One region of the Arthrobacter sp. Hor0625 genome, then DNA from elsewhere that is predicted to be linked to it. Evidence: predicted binding sites of a transcription regulator. Region 1 holds the regulator's gene; the other holds the start of a gene.
What was found. The regulator HrcA, encoded in region 1, represses chaperone genes, less so after heat shock. The targets are predictions, from matches to a motif close to TTNGCACTCGNNNNNNNCGAGTGCNAA.
Positions count from the first base shown of each region.

Region 2: the regulator HrcA is predicted to act here: its motif matches at 6,100-6,126, upstream of ACTWLI_RS10190 (FmdB family zinc ribbon protein).

Region 1 covers NZ_CP199586.1:2,930,081-2,938,501, reverse strand. The annotation lists gene ACTWLI_RS13545 (PhoH family protein) at 1-48, opposite strand, end outside; gene ACTWLI_RS13540 (GerMN domain-containing protein) at 527-1,378, shown strand; gene ACTWLI_RS13535 (16S rRNA (uracil(1498)-N(3))-methyltransferase) at 1,449-2,216, opposite strand; gene dnaJ (molecular chaperone DnaJ) at 2,219-3,346, opposite strand; gene hrcA (heat-inducible transcriptional repressor HrcA) at 3,425-4,438, opposite strand; gene ACTWLI_RS13520 (DUF3097 domain-containing protein) at 4,648-5,499, shown strand; gene ACTWLI_RS13515 (DUF4870 domain-containing protein) at 5,622-6,041, shown strand; gene hemW (radical SAM family heme chaperone HemW) at 6,102-7,340, opposite strand; gene lepA (translation elongation factor 4) at 7,343-8,421, opposite strand, start outside.
Region 2 covers NZ_CP199586.1:2,198,591-2,207,011, forward strand. The annotation lists gene guaA (glutamine-hydrolyzing GMP synthase) at 1-286, shown strand, start outside; gene ACTWLI_RS10175 (AAA family ATPase) at 453-4,352, shown strand; gene ACTWLI_RS10180 (hypothetical protein) at 4,409-4,750, shown strand; gene ACTWLI_RS10185 (RcpC/CpaB family pilus assembly protein) at 4,789-5,385, opposite strand; gene ACTWLI_RS10190 (FmdB family zinc ribbon protein) at 5,755-6,024, opposite strand; gene ACTWLI_RS10195 (5-formyltetrahydrofolate cyclo-ligase) at 6,149-6,766, opposite strand; gene galU (UTP--glucose-1-phosphate uridylyltransferase GalU) at 6,872-7,777, shown strand; gene ACTWLI_RS10205 (GNAT family N-acetyltransferase) at 7,782-8,421, shown strand, end outside.

The DNA of each region.
Region 1 (8,421 bases):
GCGCTCGCCCGCGCTGTTCCGGGCCTTGCCGTTGGCTGCTTCAGTCATAGTGGTGGCCCGCGGGCCTCTGGTCCCCTCCAGTTCGAAATTTCCCGCCGCGCCGGGTAGTTTGCGGCTTCTTACATCTTACGCCAGCGCATCCGCCGTCCCGCGACACGAGGAGCCGCAACAACAGAGCCGCATCGCCGGAGCCCGCGCCAACAGAGCCCCCGACACCAGGGGCCGCACCGCCGGCGGCGGGCCGTTTGGTATCAACTTCATATCGTCCTCATATCGTTCCCGTTGCAGTTCGCCGCGAGGCGCCGAATCCCGGCCGGGACCTCCTGCCGCTGTGGGATGCTGGATTCGGTCCTGCCGGGGAAGCCGCCGGCGCCGGGCCCCATTCCGCGGGAGCCGCCCCAGGACCGCACAGCGAAGGGACCGCACCATCAGCCAGCGTGGACAAAACCTCACGGCAGCAGGCCGGCGCACGCGCCGCACCCTGCTGCTGCTGGTACTGCCCGCTGCCCTGGCCCTCTCCGGCTGTGTGGCCACCCCGCAGCCCGGGATCACGAATTCGAACACGCCCTCACGCACCGTGCCGGGCCCGACGGCCGGCGTCGCCACCACGAGCGCACCGCTGGAGTCCACCCAGGCCTCCAACAAGGCCCCGGTCTACTGGATCGGTCGCAGCAATGACAACGTCTTCCTGTACCGGGAGTTCCGGGACGTTTCCGAGGACGACAACCCGATCACCCGCGCACTGCGGGTGATGATGTCCCAGAAACCGCTCGACCCGGACTTCTTCACCCCGTGGCAGAACCCGAAAATGCTGGCCACCTCGATTTCCGGCAAGAACGTCATCACGGTGGATGTCTCCGCGGACGCCTTCAACAGCAACCTCGACGCCGACATGGCCGAACGCGCCATCCAGCAGCTGGTGTACACCGCCACGGCCGCCGGCGCCAGTGCCGGCCTGACGGACACCGGGCAGCAGATCCAGGTCGTCGTCCTGGTCGACGGGCACACCGACTATGTGGCCTTTAACCGGGTGCGGCTCGGCTCGCCGACCTCGCGCAGCGTCGGAATGGTGGCCCCGGTCTGGATTATCGATCCGCAGGAGGGCACCGAACTGGCCGACGGCGCCGTCAAGATTTCGGGCCGGAGCACCGTGCCCGGAGGCAAACTCCGCTGGGAGCTGCTGCGCACGGACGGATCCGCCAAAACCCCCTACCTGAACGGGACGATCACGGCCGCCAGCGGGGCGGACCAGGCCGGGATGTTCAGCCTGAGCGTCAACCTGGGTCCCGGCAGCTATGAGGTCCGGGTGTCGCAGGTCGATCCCGCCGGCAAGGTCAAGGACCTGAACGTCGACACCCGCGGCTTCACCGTCAAGTAGGCCCGTCAGGCAGGCCGGTCAAGCAGGCCGGGCGGGGTCATCGCCCGCAGCCTTCCCGAAGGAAAAACCCCTACCAGCGTCCGAGGATGTCGCTGGCGAGCACCGTCGCGGCGGGGCCGGCCGTGGAGGACCGCAGCACGTGGTGGCCGAGCAGCGCCGTGACGGCACCCGCGCCGCAAAGCCGGGTGACCTCGCGGGGGCTGATCCCGCCCTCGGGGCCGACGATCAGAAGCACTTCGCGGACGCCTGCCGCCCCGCTGCCGTGGGCCCATCCTTCGAGTACCTGGCGCAGCGGCCGCACCGCGTCCTCGTGCAGGATGACGGCCAGGTCCGCGGCGGCAACGGCGGCCTGCAGCCCGGCGCCGTCGACCGCGGGGCGGACCTCGGGGATCCAGGCCCGGCGCGCCTGTTTGGCGGCCGCCGTGACCACCGACTGCCACTTGGCATGGGCCTTCGCGGCACGTTCGGGCTTCCAGCGGACGATGGAGCGCTCCGCCTGCCACGGAACGACGGCGTCGATTCCCAGCTCCGTAGCGGTCTCCGCGGCGAGCTCGTCGCGGTCCCCCTTGGCCAGGGCCTGCACCAGGACCAGGCGGATGTCGGGCCGGGCCTCCGTGCTGACCTCCCGGCACTCGACCGTCAGTTCCTGCCCGGCGACATCGGCGACCGTGCCGGTCAGCCGGGTGCCGGCGCCGTCGGCGAGGTCGACGGCCTCCCCGACGGCGAGGCGCTTGACGGTCACCGCGTGGCGGGCCTCCGCGCCGTCGACGACGAACGTCGTGCCGGGGGCCTGGCCGTCGAGGGCGCCTGCCGGGGTGAAGAAGACCGGGTTGCTCACCGCTACAGGTTACCGAGCCGGTCCCGCCACTTGGCGAAGACACCGCCGCTGGCAGCGAGCTTGCCCTCGGTGAACTGCTCACCGCGGAGTTGGGCGAGCCGGCGGAGCAGGTCCTCCTGCGCGGCGTCGAGCTTGGCGGGGGTTTCCACCTGGAGGTGGACCTTCAGGTCCCCTCGGCCGTAGCCGCGCAGGTGGGTGACGCCGAGGCCGCGGAGCGTGATGACCTCACCGGACTGCGTGCCGGCCTTGACGTCGATTTCCTGCTGGCCGTCGAAGGTCTCCAGGGTGACCTCGGTGCCCAGCGCGGCAGCGGTCATCGGGATGTTCAGGCTCGCGTGCAGGTCGTCGCCTTCGCGCACGTAGGTCGGGTCGTTGTTGACCCTGATCTCGACATAGAGGTCGCCGGAGGGTCCGCCGGCCGGTCCGGCCTCGCCCTGGCCGGAAAGCTGGATGCGGGTGCCGGTGGCGACGCCGGCCGGGACCTTCACGGTGAGCGAGCGGCGGCTGCGGATGCGGCCCTGCCCGGCGCACTCGTTGCACGGGTCCTTGATCACGGTGCCGAAGCCTTCGCAGCTGCCGCAGGGGGCGGTGGTCATGACCTGTCCCAGGATGGACCGGACGGCCCGCTGGACCTGGCCGCTGCCGCCGCAGATGTCGCAGCGCTCCGGGTGGCTGCCCTCGCGGCAGCAGGACCCCTCACAGGTGGGGCAGGTGACCGCGGTGTCGACCTCGATCTTCTTGTTGACACCGAAGACCGCGTCACGGAGTTCAATCCGGACGCTGATCAGGGCATCCTGCCCGCGGCGTACCCGCGAGGCCGGGCCGCCCTGGCCGGCTCCGCCGCCGAAGAAGGTCTCGAAGATGTCCTGGAACGCGAAGCCCTGGCCGGCGTAGCCGCCGCCGAAGCCGTTATCCGTGCCGTTCTCGTTGCCGGTGGTGTCGTAGACGCGGCGCTTCTGCGGGTCGGAGAGCACCTCGTAGGCGTGCGTGACGGCCTTGAAGCGCTCCGCGACGTCCTCGCCGGGGTTGACGTCCGGGTGCAGGGTGCGGGCCAGCTTGCGGTAGGCCTTCTTGATCTCTTCGCCCGTGGCTTCACGGGAAACTCCGAGAACGTCGTAGTGGCTGCTCAAAGTGTGTATCTCTTCCTGGTTGTACTGCCGGTAACGGGCAAAGAAGCGGTAAAGGTCAGGGGCGCCGCGCCGGGCCGGTCAGGGTCCGAGGATCCGCGACAGGTACCGGGCCACCGCGCGGACAGCGGCCATGGTGGTGGGGTAATCCATCCGGGTGGGGCCGAGCACGCCCACCTTCGCCGTCGCATCCGGGCCGTACCCGGTCGCGACCACGGAGGCCTCGGCCAGGCTGTCGTAGGGGTTTTCCCGGCCGATGCTCACGGTAACGCCGCGGGGGTCCTGGGCCATGTCGCTCAGCAGGCGGAGCATCACCACCTGCTCCTCCAGGGCTTCCAGGACCGGGCCGATGCTCAGCGGGAAGTCCACGTTGGAGCGGGCCAGGTTCGCGGTCCCGGCCATGACCATCCGTTCCTCCCGGCTGCTCAGCGCCAGCGACTCCAGCCCGCGGGCCAGCGCCTGGGCGGCGCCGCGGCGCTCCGGCGGGCAGCCGTCGACCACGGCCGGCAGCGACTGCGGCAACAGCCCCAGCGGAGTCCCGGACAGCCGGGCCAGGAACTGGGTGCGGAGCCCGGCCAGATCCTCGTCCCCGAAATCCTGGCCGACGTCGATCACGCGCTGCTCGACCTTGCCGGTGTCCGCGATCAGGACGGCGAGCACCTTGCGCGGGGCGAGCAGGACGAACTCGATGTGCCGGACGCGGGCCCGGCCCAGGAGCGGGTACTGCACGACGGCGACCTGGTTGGTCAGCTGCGAGAGCAGGCGCACGGTCCGGTCCAGCACGTCGTCGAGGTCATCCGACCCTTCAAGCAGCGCCTGGATGGCGCGGCGCTCGGCCGGTGACAGCGGCTTGACGGCCGAGATCCGGTCCACGAAGAGGCGGTAGCCCTTGTCCGTGGGAATCCGGCCGGCGCTGGTGTGCGGGGCGGTGATCAGTCCTTCGTCCTCCAGCGCGGCCATATCGTTGCGGATCGTGGCGCTGGAGACACCGAGGTGGTGCCGCTCCACGAGCGCCTTGGATCCGACCGGCTCGCGGGAATGGACGTAGTCCTCCACGATGGCGCGCAGGACTTCGAGTTTGCGTGGCTCGCTCACGCTCCACCTCCAATTCGACGCGTATCGCTCCGCCGGCGACCGGCGGTTAGCACTCGACATGCCCAAGTGCTAACCAGTCTAATATGAGTCGCGCCGTTGTTAGCATTGGATTCGCTGCGGGCGTGAACTGCGGGGCCCGGATTTAGCGGGCACACCGCGGCCCGCGTGCCGTTTCCCGTAGTTCCCGAGCGCAAAGCAGTGTGTAGCAAATGTCATACCAAAATTGGGGCCCGCAGGAGCTCTCCGCGCCCGCCAAGGCCCAGCTGCCCGAGGTACCGGTGGAACGGGGCATGGTGCTTGAGGATGCGCAGTCCGGCTGGGTCGGCGCCGTCACCCGGGTGGAGAAGTCCGGCGGCATGCACGTGGTGGCGCTCGAAGACCGGCGGGGAAAGACACGGTCGTTCCGCCTGGGTTTCGGCTTCCTGCTGGAGGGCCGGCCGATCCGGCTGATGCCGCCGGCACCGCGCGCCGCACCGGCCGCCGCTGCTGCCGGGCGCACCGCCTCCGGGTCGGTGCGGGTCGAAGGCCAGCGCGCGCAGGTCGCCAAGGCCAGCCGGATCTGGGTGGAGGGCAAGCACGACGCCGAACTCGTCGAAAAGGTCTGGGGCGATGACCTGCGGGTGGAGGGCATCGTCGTCGAACCGCTGCACGGCATTGACGACCTCGCCGGAGCCGTCCGCGACTTCCGGCCCGGACCCGGCCGGCGCCTGGGCGTCCTGGTGGACCACCTGGTGCCCGATTCCAAGGAGTCGAGGATCGCCGACGCGGTCATGGCCTCCCCGGGCGCGGCAGGCAACGTGCTGATCGTCGGCCACCCGTACGTGGACGTCTGGCAGGCGATCCGGCCCGCGGTTCTGGGCATCGAGCAGTGGCCGGTGATTCCGCGCGGGGTGGACTGGAAGACCGGCATCCTGACCGCCTTCGGCTGGCCGCACAGCACCAAGGAGGACATCGGCCTGGGGTGGCAGAAGCTGCTGGGCGCGGTGCGCACTTACGCGGACCTGGAGCCCTCGCTGCTGGGCCGGGTGGAAGAGGTCATCGACTTCCTCACGGTGCCCTGACCGCCGCCTCGTGCGTCGAACCGCGGCGGGAGCAAGTATTCTTGGTACGGCGGCTGCAGCCCTTTGCTGCGGCCGTGGCTCGTACAGGCACCATCGCTCCACCGCAATCCAAAGGACTCAACGTGGCAGAAGACGCACGCGAACACCCGGACCACCACGCAGGCCCTGAGCGGCCCCAGTACCATGGCGTGCCGGCGAACGCACTGCCGCTGACGGCCAGCGAAGACCGCCAGTGGGCCACCCTCGCGCACTTCGGCGGGATCCTCGGGTGCATCCCGGCGCTGCTGATCTATCTGATCTTCAAGGACCGCGGCCCCTTCACCGCCCAGGAGTCCAAGGAAGCGCTGAACTTCACGCTGCCGCCGACGATCGCCGCCGTCGTGGCCAACCTGCTGGTCTTCGTGCCGGTGGTGGGGAACATCTTCGCCGTGCTGGCCACCGTCATCTGGATCGCCCTGGCCTGCTTCTCCGTGGCCGCCGGAATCCACGTCAACCGGGGCCAGCCGCACCGCTACGAGTACAACCTGCGCTGGATCAAATAGCGCGAACGTACACTTCAGGCCCAACCGGGCCGGAGCGTCCGCGCCGTCCGGCCGGCGAACTTAGTCCGGCAGGATCCGGCGCACCACGGCGTCCGCGAGCAGACGGCCCTTGAGCGTGAGCACCAGGCGGCCCTTGAAGGCCTGCTGCGGTTCCACCAGGCCGTCGGCGATCAGCCCGGCGACGGCGTGCCGCCCGGTGTCCCCCAGGCCGCCCAGCCCGGTGATCTCCAGTCCGGTCACCAACCGGGCTTCGAGCATGACGCGTTCGACCTCCCGGGTGGCGCTGTCCAGGGTTTCCCGGCCGGCTGCGGGTGATGCTCCGGTGGAGATCCGGCCCGCGTAGGCGGACGGGTGCTTGACGTTCCACCAGCGGACGCCGCCCACGTGGGAGTGCGCGCCCGGGCCGATCCCCCACCAGTCGTCGCCGCGCCAGTAGGCCAGGTTGTGGCGGCAGGCCTGCTCCGGGGTCCGGGCCCAGTTGCTGACTTCGTACCAGCCCAGCCCGGCGGCGGAGATGAGTTCGTCGGCCAGTTCATATTTGGCGGCGTGGTCGTCGTCGTCGATCCCGGGAACCTCGCCGCGGCGGATCTGGGTGGCGAGCTTGGTGCCCTCCTCGACGATCAGCGCGTAGGCGCTGATGTGGTCCGGGCCGTAGGACAGCGCCGTCTCCAGCGAATGCCGCCAGTCCAGCAGCGACTCCCCCGGGGTGCCGTAGATCAGGTCCAGGCTGACAGCCAGCCCGGCGTCGCGCGCCCACTGGACGGCCTGCGGTACCCGGCTGGGCGTGTGGGTGCGGTCCAGGACCTTGAGAACGTGCGGCACGGCCGACTGCATGCCGAACGAGACCCGGGTGAAGCCGGCGTCTGCGAGCAGCTGCAGGGATTCCGGCGTGACCGAGTCAGGGTTCGCTTCCGTGGTGACCTCGGCGCCCGGCTCCAGCCCCCAGGTGTCGATGGCGGCGCCCAGGATCCGGGCCAGGTCCGCGGCCGGCAGCAGCGTAGGCGTGCCGCCGCCGAAGAACACCGTGGCCAGGCGGCGCTCGGGCAGCCCCGAGGCCCGGAGCGCCCTGCCGGCAAACTCCACCTCCGCGACGGCGGTGCCGGCGTAGGCATCCTGCGAGGCGCCGCCGCCCAGTTCGGTGGCGGTATAGGTGTTGAAGTCGCAGTAGCCGCAGCGCACGGCGCAGAACGGGATATGGACGTAGAGCCCGAAGGCCCGCTCAGCGGCGCCCTCCAGCGCCTGGGCGGGCAGCAGCCCGTCCGACGGCGCCGGGTCGCCGAGGGGTAGTGCGCTAGGCATGGCTACTTCTTGGCCTTGTCCTTGGACTCTTCGGTGGTCAGGGCGGCGATGAACGCCTCCTGCGGCACCTCGACCCGGCCCACCATCTTCATGCGCTTCTTGCCTTCCTTCTGCTTTTCGAGCAGTTTGCGCTTTCGGGTGATGTCACCGCCGTAGCACTTGGCCAGGACGTCCTTGCGGATCGCGCGGATGCTCTCACGGGCGATGATCCGGGAGCCGATGGCGGCCTGGATCGGCACCTCGAACTGCTGGCGCGGGATGAGTTCGCGCAGCTTGCCGGTCATCATGACCCCGTAGGCGTAGGCCTTGTCGCGGTGCGTGATGGCGCTGAACGCGTCGACCTGCTCGCCCTGGAGCATGATGTCGACCTTGACCAGGTCCGCGACCTGGTCGCCGTCGGCCTTCCAGTCCAGCGAACCGTAGCCGCGGGTCCGGGACTTGAGGATGTCGAAGAAGTCGAACACGATCTCGGCCAGCGGCAGCCGGTAGCGGATCTCGACCCGGTCCTCGGAGAGGTAGTCCATGCCGCCCATGACGCCGCGACGGCTCTGGCAAAGCTCCATGATGGCGCCGACGAACTCGTTGGGCGCCAGGATCGTGGCCGAGACCATCGGCTCGCGGACCTCGGCGACCTTGCCCGTGGGGTACTCGCTCGGGTTGGTGACGTGGACGACCTTCTTGTCCTCGAGCGTCACCTCGTATTCGACGTTCGGGGCGGTGGAAATCAGGTCCAGCTTGTACTCGCGCTCGAGCCGTTCCCGGGTGATTTCCAGGTGCAGCAGGCCCAGGAAGCCAACGCGGAAGCCGAAGCCCAGCGCAGCGGACGTCTCCGGCTCGTAAACCAGCGCGGCGTCGTTGAGCATGAGCTTCTCAAGGGCGTCGCGCAGCACCGGGTAGTCGGTCCCGTCCAGCGGATAAAGGCCGGAGAAGACCATCGGCTTCGCATCGGCGTAACCGGGCAGCGACTCGGCCGCGGGCTTGGCCAGGTTGGTGACGGTGTCGCCGACCTTGGACTGGCGCACGTCCTTCACACCGGTGATCAGGTAGCCAACCTCGCCGACGCCCAGGCCCTTCGAGGGGG
Region 2 (8,421 bases), 730 kb from region 1:
CGCTGAACTGACCGCGGCGGGGCTCGACAACGAAGTCTGGCAGATGCCGGTCGTGCTGCTGGCCGATGTCCGCAGCGTCGGCGTCCAGGGCGACGGCCGCACCTACGGCCACCCGATCGTCCTGCGCCCGGTGTCCTCCGAGGATGCCATGACGGCGGACTGGTCGCGGCTGCCGTACGACCTGCTGGCCCGGATCTCCAACCGGATCACCAACGAAGTCGACGGCGTGAACCGCGTGGTGCTGGACGTTACCAGCAAGCCGCCGGGAACCATCGAGTGGGAATAGCGTCCTAAATGGCCGGTCTCTTCGGAGGCCGGCCATTTTCGTGCGCGCGACTCTGCGCGCTACTCTGTGCGCCCGTCTGGTCCACGCGGTAATTTGCGCCACGAATTTGGCCCGTGCCAGTGTTGCGGCCCGCCACCGGCCACGGATTCGGGCTACCCTCGAAAGCATGCCGGTATGGTCCAGGGCGTCCCGCGCGAACTCAGAAAACGTGAGCACCGAAAAGAACGTGAGCACAGAAAAGAAGGCAGCAGTGTCAGTTGGTCAAGGCCACCCCGAGGGCTCCGAGGAGTTCAGGAAATGGCTGTCGGGCCTCAAGCCCGTCACCGGTGCAGACACGATGCTGCGCTTCACAAAGACGCCCGAGGGCTCCATTGACCTGACCCACGCGCACCCTTCCGGCCTGGCCCAGCTGATGGCCGGCCGACGCACGCGCCTGTCCACCCTGATCCGCGACCGCCAGCAGTACGTCGTGGCCGCACGGGCCTCGCGGAACCTCCGCTCGAAGATCTTCGAGCTCGCCAACGACCGCGGAATCGACGCCGGTTACTTCTCGGCCGGCACCGTCGTCTGGACGTCCGCCGTCGGCGGCAAACCGCAGCGCGTGTCCGCGCCGGTGATGCTGGCCGCCGTCTCGCTCACGGTCCGCCCCGGGGAGGACGATTACGAACTGCAGCTGACCGAGCAGGCCCGGATCAACCCGGCCCTCGTCCGGCACCTGAAGAACGTCCACGGCATCGTCTTCGACGTCAACGCCGTCACCCGGATGGCCTACAGCACCGCCCGGTACGATCCCCAGCCGGTGCTCGAACGCCTCGGCACCCTGGTCCAGCCGATCCACGGCGCGGAAATCGAACACAACCTGCTGGTCTCCACCTTCGCCGACCTCTCGGGCAACCTGGACGACCCCTGGATCAACCCGGACAACCCGCTCGTTGCTGCACTGCAGCGGGCCTCCGCCGGCGCGCCGGTCGAGGTGCCCGCGCTTGAGCCTGGCCGGTTCCCCAGTACCGACGAACGGAACCCCGCGGACGAGCTCCTGCTGCTCGACGCCGACTCCGACCAGCAGTACGTTGTCGACGCGGTCCGCGCCGGCGACTCGCTCGTGGTCAGCAGCCCGCCGGGCACCGGCCAGACCCAGACGGCGATCAACACCATCGGGGCCCTGGTGGACGACGGCAAGAGCGTGCTGGTCGTCGGGGACCGGCGCGCCAGCCTGGCCGAGGTGACAGCCCAGCTGGAATCCCTGGGCCTGGACTCGGCCCTGGTCCAGCTGGCGGGCAACTCCACCCCGCTGCAGCTCAAGGGCCAGCTGGTCCGCGCGATCGTCCGCAACGAGAAGTCCCTCGAGCCCCAGCTGAAGAACCTGCACACCACGCTCACTCAGCACCGGCACGCCCTCATGGACCACGTCGCCTCCCTGCACAACGTCCGCCAGCGCTGGGGTTGCTCGCCGTACGAGGCAATGCAGTCGCTCGCCGCGCTCACCGCCATCCACCCGGCGCCCGCCACCACAGTGCGGCTCAAGCGCAGCGTGCTGGACAGCATCCGGGACCGTGAGGAACTGGCCGGCCGGCTCCGCCGGGCGGCAGAACTGGGCAGCTTCAGCCGCGCGTCGACCCTCAGCCCCTGGCACGGCGCCCGGCTCCTGACCCGCAAGGAGACCCAGGAAGCGCAGCAGGTCGCCCGCTCGGTGGCCGAGAAGCTGCCGCAGCTTCGCGAACGCATGAACAGCGTGGCTGAACACGCCGAGATCCGCCTGGGCGACACCTTCGCCGAATGGGGCGAGCAGATCGACCTGCTGGTCGCGGTCCGCGAGAGCCTGGACAAGTTCACACCGGACATTTTCGACCGTCCGGTCCACGACCTGATTTCCGCCACCGCACCGTCCTCGTGGCGCCGCGAGCGGAACATCGAAATGGCCTCGATGCAGCGCTCCCGGCTGCGCCGCGTCGCCAAGGAATACGTCCGGCCGGGCGTCCACATCGCGGACCTGCACAGCTCGCTGGTGCTGGTCCAGGACCAGCGCGCCGCGTGGGCCGGCTACGCCACCACGCAGCGGCACCCCGCAGTGCCCTCCGGGCTGGCCGAGATCACGGCGCTCTACCGGGAACTGGAAGCGGAACTGGACGAGCTGGGGCAGGCGCTCCGGCACACGGCCGACGGCGGGGACCTCCGGAGCGCCCCGTACGGGACGCTGCTGGCACGCCTCGAGCGGCTGGTCGCCGACACCGGGACGCTGGAAACGCTGCCCGAGCGGACGCTGCTGGTGGAGAACATGCGCGAGCACGGCCTCGGCGAACTGCTCGACGACCTTGCCGACCGCGAGGTGCCTGCAGGGTCGGTGGCTGCCGAACTCGATCTGGCCTGGTGGCAGTCAGCCCTCGAAGCCATGATCAGCGGGGACGACTACCTGGCCATGTCCGACGGCGACGCCCTCCGCCAGCTGGAAGCGGAATACCGCCTCGCGGATAACGCCCACATTGCCAGCGGCGCCGCCCGGCTGCGTTGGAAGCTGGCAGAACGCTGGCGCGCCGCTCTGACCGGGCACCCGCGCCAGGCCGAGCTCCTGCGCAGCCTGCTCAAGGACGGACGGGTGACGCCGCCGGCGCTGACCGCCCAGGCGCCCGACCTCGTTCCGATGCTCGTGCCGGTCTGGTCCGTCAGCCCCTACCTTCTGACTAGCCTGCTGCCGGCGGAGCAGCGCTTCGACGCCGTCGTGATCCTGGACGCCGAGGCCACCTCCCTGCAGGCCGTGCTGCCCGCCGTCGCACGGTCCCGGCAGGTCATCGCCTTCGGCGACGACAAGATTGCCAGCCCGCGCGGTTTCACCGTGGGAGTCGAACGGCTTGCCGCGGGCGAAACCTCGCACCAGCCGGTGGAGAGCGCGTTTGAGGCCCTGTCCGCCGTCCTGCCGGTCTGGAAGCTGCGGACCGTCTACCGCGCCGTCGATGAGGACCTCGTCCGGCAGCTGAGCAAGGCCTTCTACGACGGCGGCCTCCGCCGGCTGCCCGAAGGCCAGTCAGCCACCGGCCTCGACCGCACCCTGGAGGTCGAGTACCTCCCGGACGGAACGGGCCTGCCCAGCGCGGACCACGACGGCGTGGAGTCCGTTGTGGCCGAAGTGAACCGCGTCGTGGAACTGGTCTTCGAGCACGCGAGGCTCCGGCCGCGCACCTCGCTGGCCGTCGTCACCGGAAGCCTGCGGCACGCCGCCCGGATCGGCGAGGCCATCCGGCGGCAGTTGCCCGAGCACCCGCTGTTGGGCAGCTTCTTCACCGCCGGGCAGGAGTCGTTCCGGGTCGTGGATCTCGACCGGGCCCAGGGCCTGGTCCGCGACCACGTCATCTTCTCTCCCGGGTACGGCCGTACCCCGCACGGCCGGGCCCTGCACAGCCTGGGTCCGCTGTCGGCCCCCGGCGGCCGCGCAAAGTTTGCCCTCGCCATGACACGTGCGCGGCGTTCCCTGCACGTGCTCAGCTGCTTCCGCCCGGAGGACCTGGACGTGACCCGCCTCAGCCACGGCGCGGTCGACTTCTACGAGCTCCTGGACCGCGAAATCGCGGGCAACTCCGACCTGGGGAGCCCGGCGTCCCGCGCCGCGGCCAGCGAACAGGCCCTGGGCGCCGACCCGCTCGTGGCCGACCTGGGGGACCGGCTCCGTGCCCGCGGGGCCCGGGTCTGGCACCAGTACGACGGTGTCCTGGACATGGTGGCCGCGGCGGACCCGATGCGCACCATCGGCCAGGACGACGCCGAGATCCCGAGCCCTGTCGCGATCGAATCCGACGGCACCGAGCGGTACCGCCGGATGTCCGTCCGGGAACGCAGCCGCCTGCGGCCGCAGTTGCTCGAACGCATGGGCTGGCGGTACATGCCACTATGGACAATAGAGGTCTTCACCGACCCGTCTGCCTGCGCGGACCGGATCGGCGGCTATCTCGGACTGGAAAAGCCGGTGGCGCTGAACCGTATGGACGCGTCGCCGGGCTTCTCCGATGACATTGAAACCCATAGCGTCGACGACGGGCGGGAGGCGTTCGTCTCCGCCGGCGCCGACCGGGGCTGACCGCGGACGGCTGCCGCGGCCAGGGAACAGTGCCACGCAGCAAGGAGGCCGGCGGCATGAGCGCACACGCCAGCAAGGATGAAGCCAGCAGCACCACCGGGACCGGCGCAGGCGACGCCGGCACCGCCGAAGCCGGAACTGCCGAGGCCGAAACTTCCGCAGCCGAAGGCGGGCAGGTGTCCGGCGCCGGGGCCGCGGACGGTGGGCCCGCGGAGGCCCGTCGAGCTGCCGAACCAGCCGGCCAGGCCCGGCGGAGCCCCTCGGTGCGCCGCGCGGCAGCCGGGGAAGTGCTTCCCACCAAGGCCGCCGAAGACGATCCACGGCGCTGGGGTGACCAGCCCGGGTCCTACGACCACGACGCGTGGCTGAGGGAGCAGCGCCCGCCGCACTGGGGCTAGCGCCGCCCCGGCCGCGCCGGCGTCCCGGGCCGCTGACCTTAGTCCGGCCGCGCGCCGACGAGGACGAAGAACAGTTTTCCCTGGGTCGAGGCCCCGGCAAGCTTCCGGGCCTGGGCCGGGTCCGCGGCGACCACCATCAGCCCGTCGGCGTCCCCGGCGTCGAGCCATGTCCCGGACTTGCCGCCCTGTGCCGAAGTCCAGAGCACGGGAACCGCGGCGGCAAGCACCTCGCCGGCTCCCGCCCTTTCATAGTCACCGCCGCTGGTCATCACGACGTTGACCAGCTGGCCGGGGGAGACGAGCTGGACCGAGGCAGGGTCGGCCATCCGGAGCGGCACGGCGGCCGAACCGGGTGCGCTCCCGGCCAGCAGGCCCGGGCCGACGAGTTGCGCGTCGGCGAGGAGTTGGCCCTTGCGCATGGCCACCGCGAGCTGCTTGCCCTCCAGCGTCTCGCGCGCCAGGGCCCCGTGCGGCAGCGCCTCCGGGGAGACACTGACAGCCATGAGGTCGGCCGGAACCAGCACCCGGCCCGCCGGGAGGTCCCGGGCGGCGGCCCATGCCGGCACAGTTGCGGCCGGGACGGGAGTCAGCTGCTGAACGGCGGTAGCCGCCGCCAGGGACAGGAAAAGGGCCACAGCCAGCCTGCGGTACCGGGCCAGCCAGCGACGAATCCGCCGCCGCGGCGGAAGGCCTCCGGGCGGGCGCCGCGGCGTGCGGCCCGCACGCGGCAGGGAACCGCGCGGGACCTGGCGGGCCAGGCGGCCGCCGGGCCGGGCACCCGTTTCCAGGGACATGCCGCGACGGGCCGGGCTAAACTGCACGGCCGCCAACCGTCCGGCACCGGTCTGCAGCACGCCGGACCGAGGGGGGAAAAAGGGAGGGCCGGAGCAGGAAGCGGACATGCCGCCACGCTACGTCCTTGCTGTCCGCCGGGGTCAGGCCCGGCCGGTGTTATGTGGACAACCGCCCGGACACCCCGCGGGGTCGACAGCTAAGCGGGGTGGCTAGCTGGCAGCGGCCGGCGCCGCGGCGGAGCCGGAAGAAGCGGGCGCGGACGCTGCCGGTGCGGCGGCAGGGGCAACGCTGCTGCCCTTGGTGTCGCGCGAGTCCGTCCGGTAGAAGCCGGAGCCCTTGAAGACGACGCCGACGCTGTTGAACTTCTTGCGCAGGGTTCCCTGGCACTCCGGGCAGGTCGTGAGGGAGCTGTCCGTGAACGACTGCACGGTCTCGAAGGCGTGGCTGCAGTCCTTGCAGGCGTATGCATACGTGGGCACTGGGGTTCCTCCTCTAGGACAAACGATCAGGTCCCGTGCTGCCAAGGTGCGGGGTTCCCGTCGCCGGGAGCCGCATTAGCAGTCGCAGGGCCTGAGTGCCAATTCTAGCATCCGGGGAAGGCGCCTAGGAAAGCTCCGTCACCCCGGCTGGCGTCACAGCGCTGGCGACTTTTTGGTCGAAGGACTCCGCCGGAATGCTGCCGGCGGGGAGTACTTCGGCGTCGTAGACCACGGCCGCCGTCGGAAGCGGGCCGCGCCCACCGGGACGGTCCGGAAACAGCGCCGCCAGTGAGGCCAGGAAGACGTCGTAGTAACCGCCACCCTGGCCGATGCGATTGCCGGAGCGGTCGACGGCGGTGGCGGGCAGGAAGATCCCCGTGGCCGTACGCATCACGGCCGTCTCCAAGCGTTCCCCGGCCGGTTCCTGGATGGGCGCGTAACGGCTGCGGACAAACTCCGTCGCGGGAGTCCAGTACACCCAAGACAAAGCCAGGCGCGGCTCGCACACCGGCAACAGCACCCGGTGGCCGTTCTCATGGAGCGCGGTGAGCAGCGGCGCCGTCGGCGGTTCGGAGCCTACGCCGAGGTAGGCGGCGAAGGTGCGTGGGCCGTCCGCGGCCAGGGCCGACGCCCACTCGACCCCGTGCCGGGCGATGGCCGCGCCGGCGTCGTCGAGCTCCTGCGGGGACAGTGCCGCACGACGCAACCGGTGGCGGGAACGGATCTCTTCCTTGGAGCTCATGCGCTGGCATCCTTTCGACCGGGGGCGCAGCAGACGGTCTGCCGCGGCCGCCATGCCGGCGGGGGCAATTACCTGATGATTTGCCCCCTCGGTTAGATTAGTCCAGTGATTACACCCAACGCCTCCGTTCGTAAGGCCGTCATCCCCGCAGCGGGCCTCGGCACCCGTTTCCTTCCCGCCACCAAGGCGATGCCCAAGGAGATGCTGCCCGTCGTCGACAAGCCCGCCATCCAGTACGTCGTCGAAGAAGCCGTCAACGTGGGCCTCAACGACGTCCTGATGATCACCGGACGCAACAAGCGGGCCCTCGAGGACCACTTCGACCGCGTGCCCACCCTGGAGGCGACGCTGGAGGCCAAGGGCGACACCGCCAAGCTCGAATCGATCCAGGCCGCGAGCAACCTCGGCGACATCCACTACGTCCGCCAAGGCGACCCGATGGGGCTGGGCCACGCCGTGCTGCGCGCCAAGCAGCACGTGGGCCACGAGCCGTTCGCCGTCCTGCTGGGCGATGACCTGATTGACGCCCGCGACGAGCTGCTCAGCACCATGATCGAGGTGCAGGCCAAGACCGGCGGCTCGGTGGTGGCACTGATCGAGGTTGAGCCGTCGCAGATCAGCGCCTACGGCTGCGCCGACGTCGAAGCCGTCGAAGGTGAGGACTACGTCCGGATCAAGCAGCTGGTGGAGAAGCCCGACGCCGACGAGGCCCCGTCCAACCTGGCCATCATCGGCCGCTACGTTCTGCACCCGGCCGTCTTTGACGTGCTTGAGCGGACCGAGCCCGGCCGCGGCGGCGAAATCCAGCTCACCGACGCGCTGCAGGAACTTTCCGCCGGCGAGGGCGAGGGCTACGGCGTCTACGGCGTCGTCTTCCGCGGCCGCCGGTACGACACGGGCGACAAGCTGAGCTACCTCAAGGCCTGCGTCCAGCTTGCCTGCGACAGCGAGGACCTCGGCCCCGGCCTGCGTGAATGGCTGCCCGGCTTCGCTTCCGGCCTGACGCACTAGTCCCATGGCGGGCGGCTTCACCTGGCCGGTGACACTGGAGTGCGGCGACCTGGTGCTGCGGCCCATCCGGTACCGGGACCGGCGTGAATGGAGCGAACTCCGCGCCCGCAACGAGCAGTGGCTCGCGCCCTGGGAAGCCTCCAACCCGGTGCCCGGCGGCGGCCTGCCCGACTACCGGCAAATGGTGCGCTCGCTCAAGGCGCAGGCAGCCCAGGCCACCGCGTTGCCGTTCGTCATCACCTCATGGACCCCGGGCGTCCGGGAACCGGTGATCGTAGGCCAGCTGACGGTCTCTTCGATCGTCTGGGGCTCGGCGATGATGGCCACCCTCGGGTACTGGGTTGACCAGGGGCACGCGGGGCGGGGGATCGCGCCGACCGCCGTGGCGATGGCGACCGACTACTGTTTCAAGACCCTCGGGCTGCACCGGATGGAGATCAACATCCGGCCGGAGAACCGGCCCAGCCTGCGCGTGGTGGAAAAGCTCGGGTTCCGCGACGAAGGCTACCGGCCCCGCTTCCTGCACATCAACGGCCAATGGGCGGACCACCGGACCTTCGCGCTGACCGCCGAGGAGGTCCCCGGAGGCCTCCTCGCGCGCTGGCTGGAACAGGGCCCTGCCGGGCCGCCGGAAACCCGGGTCT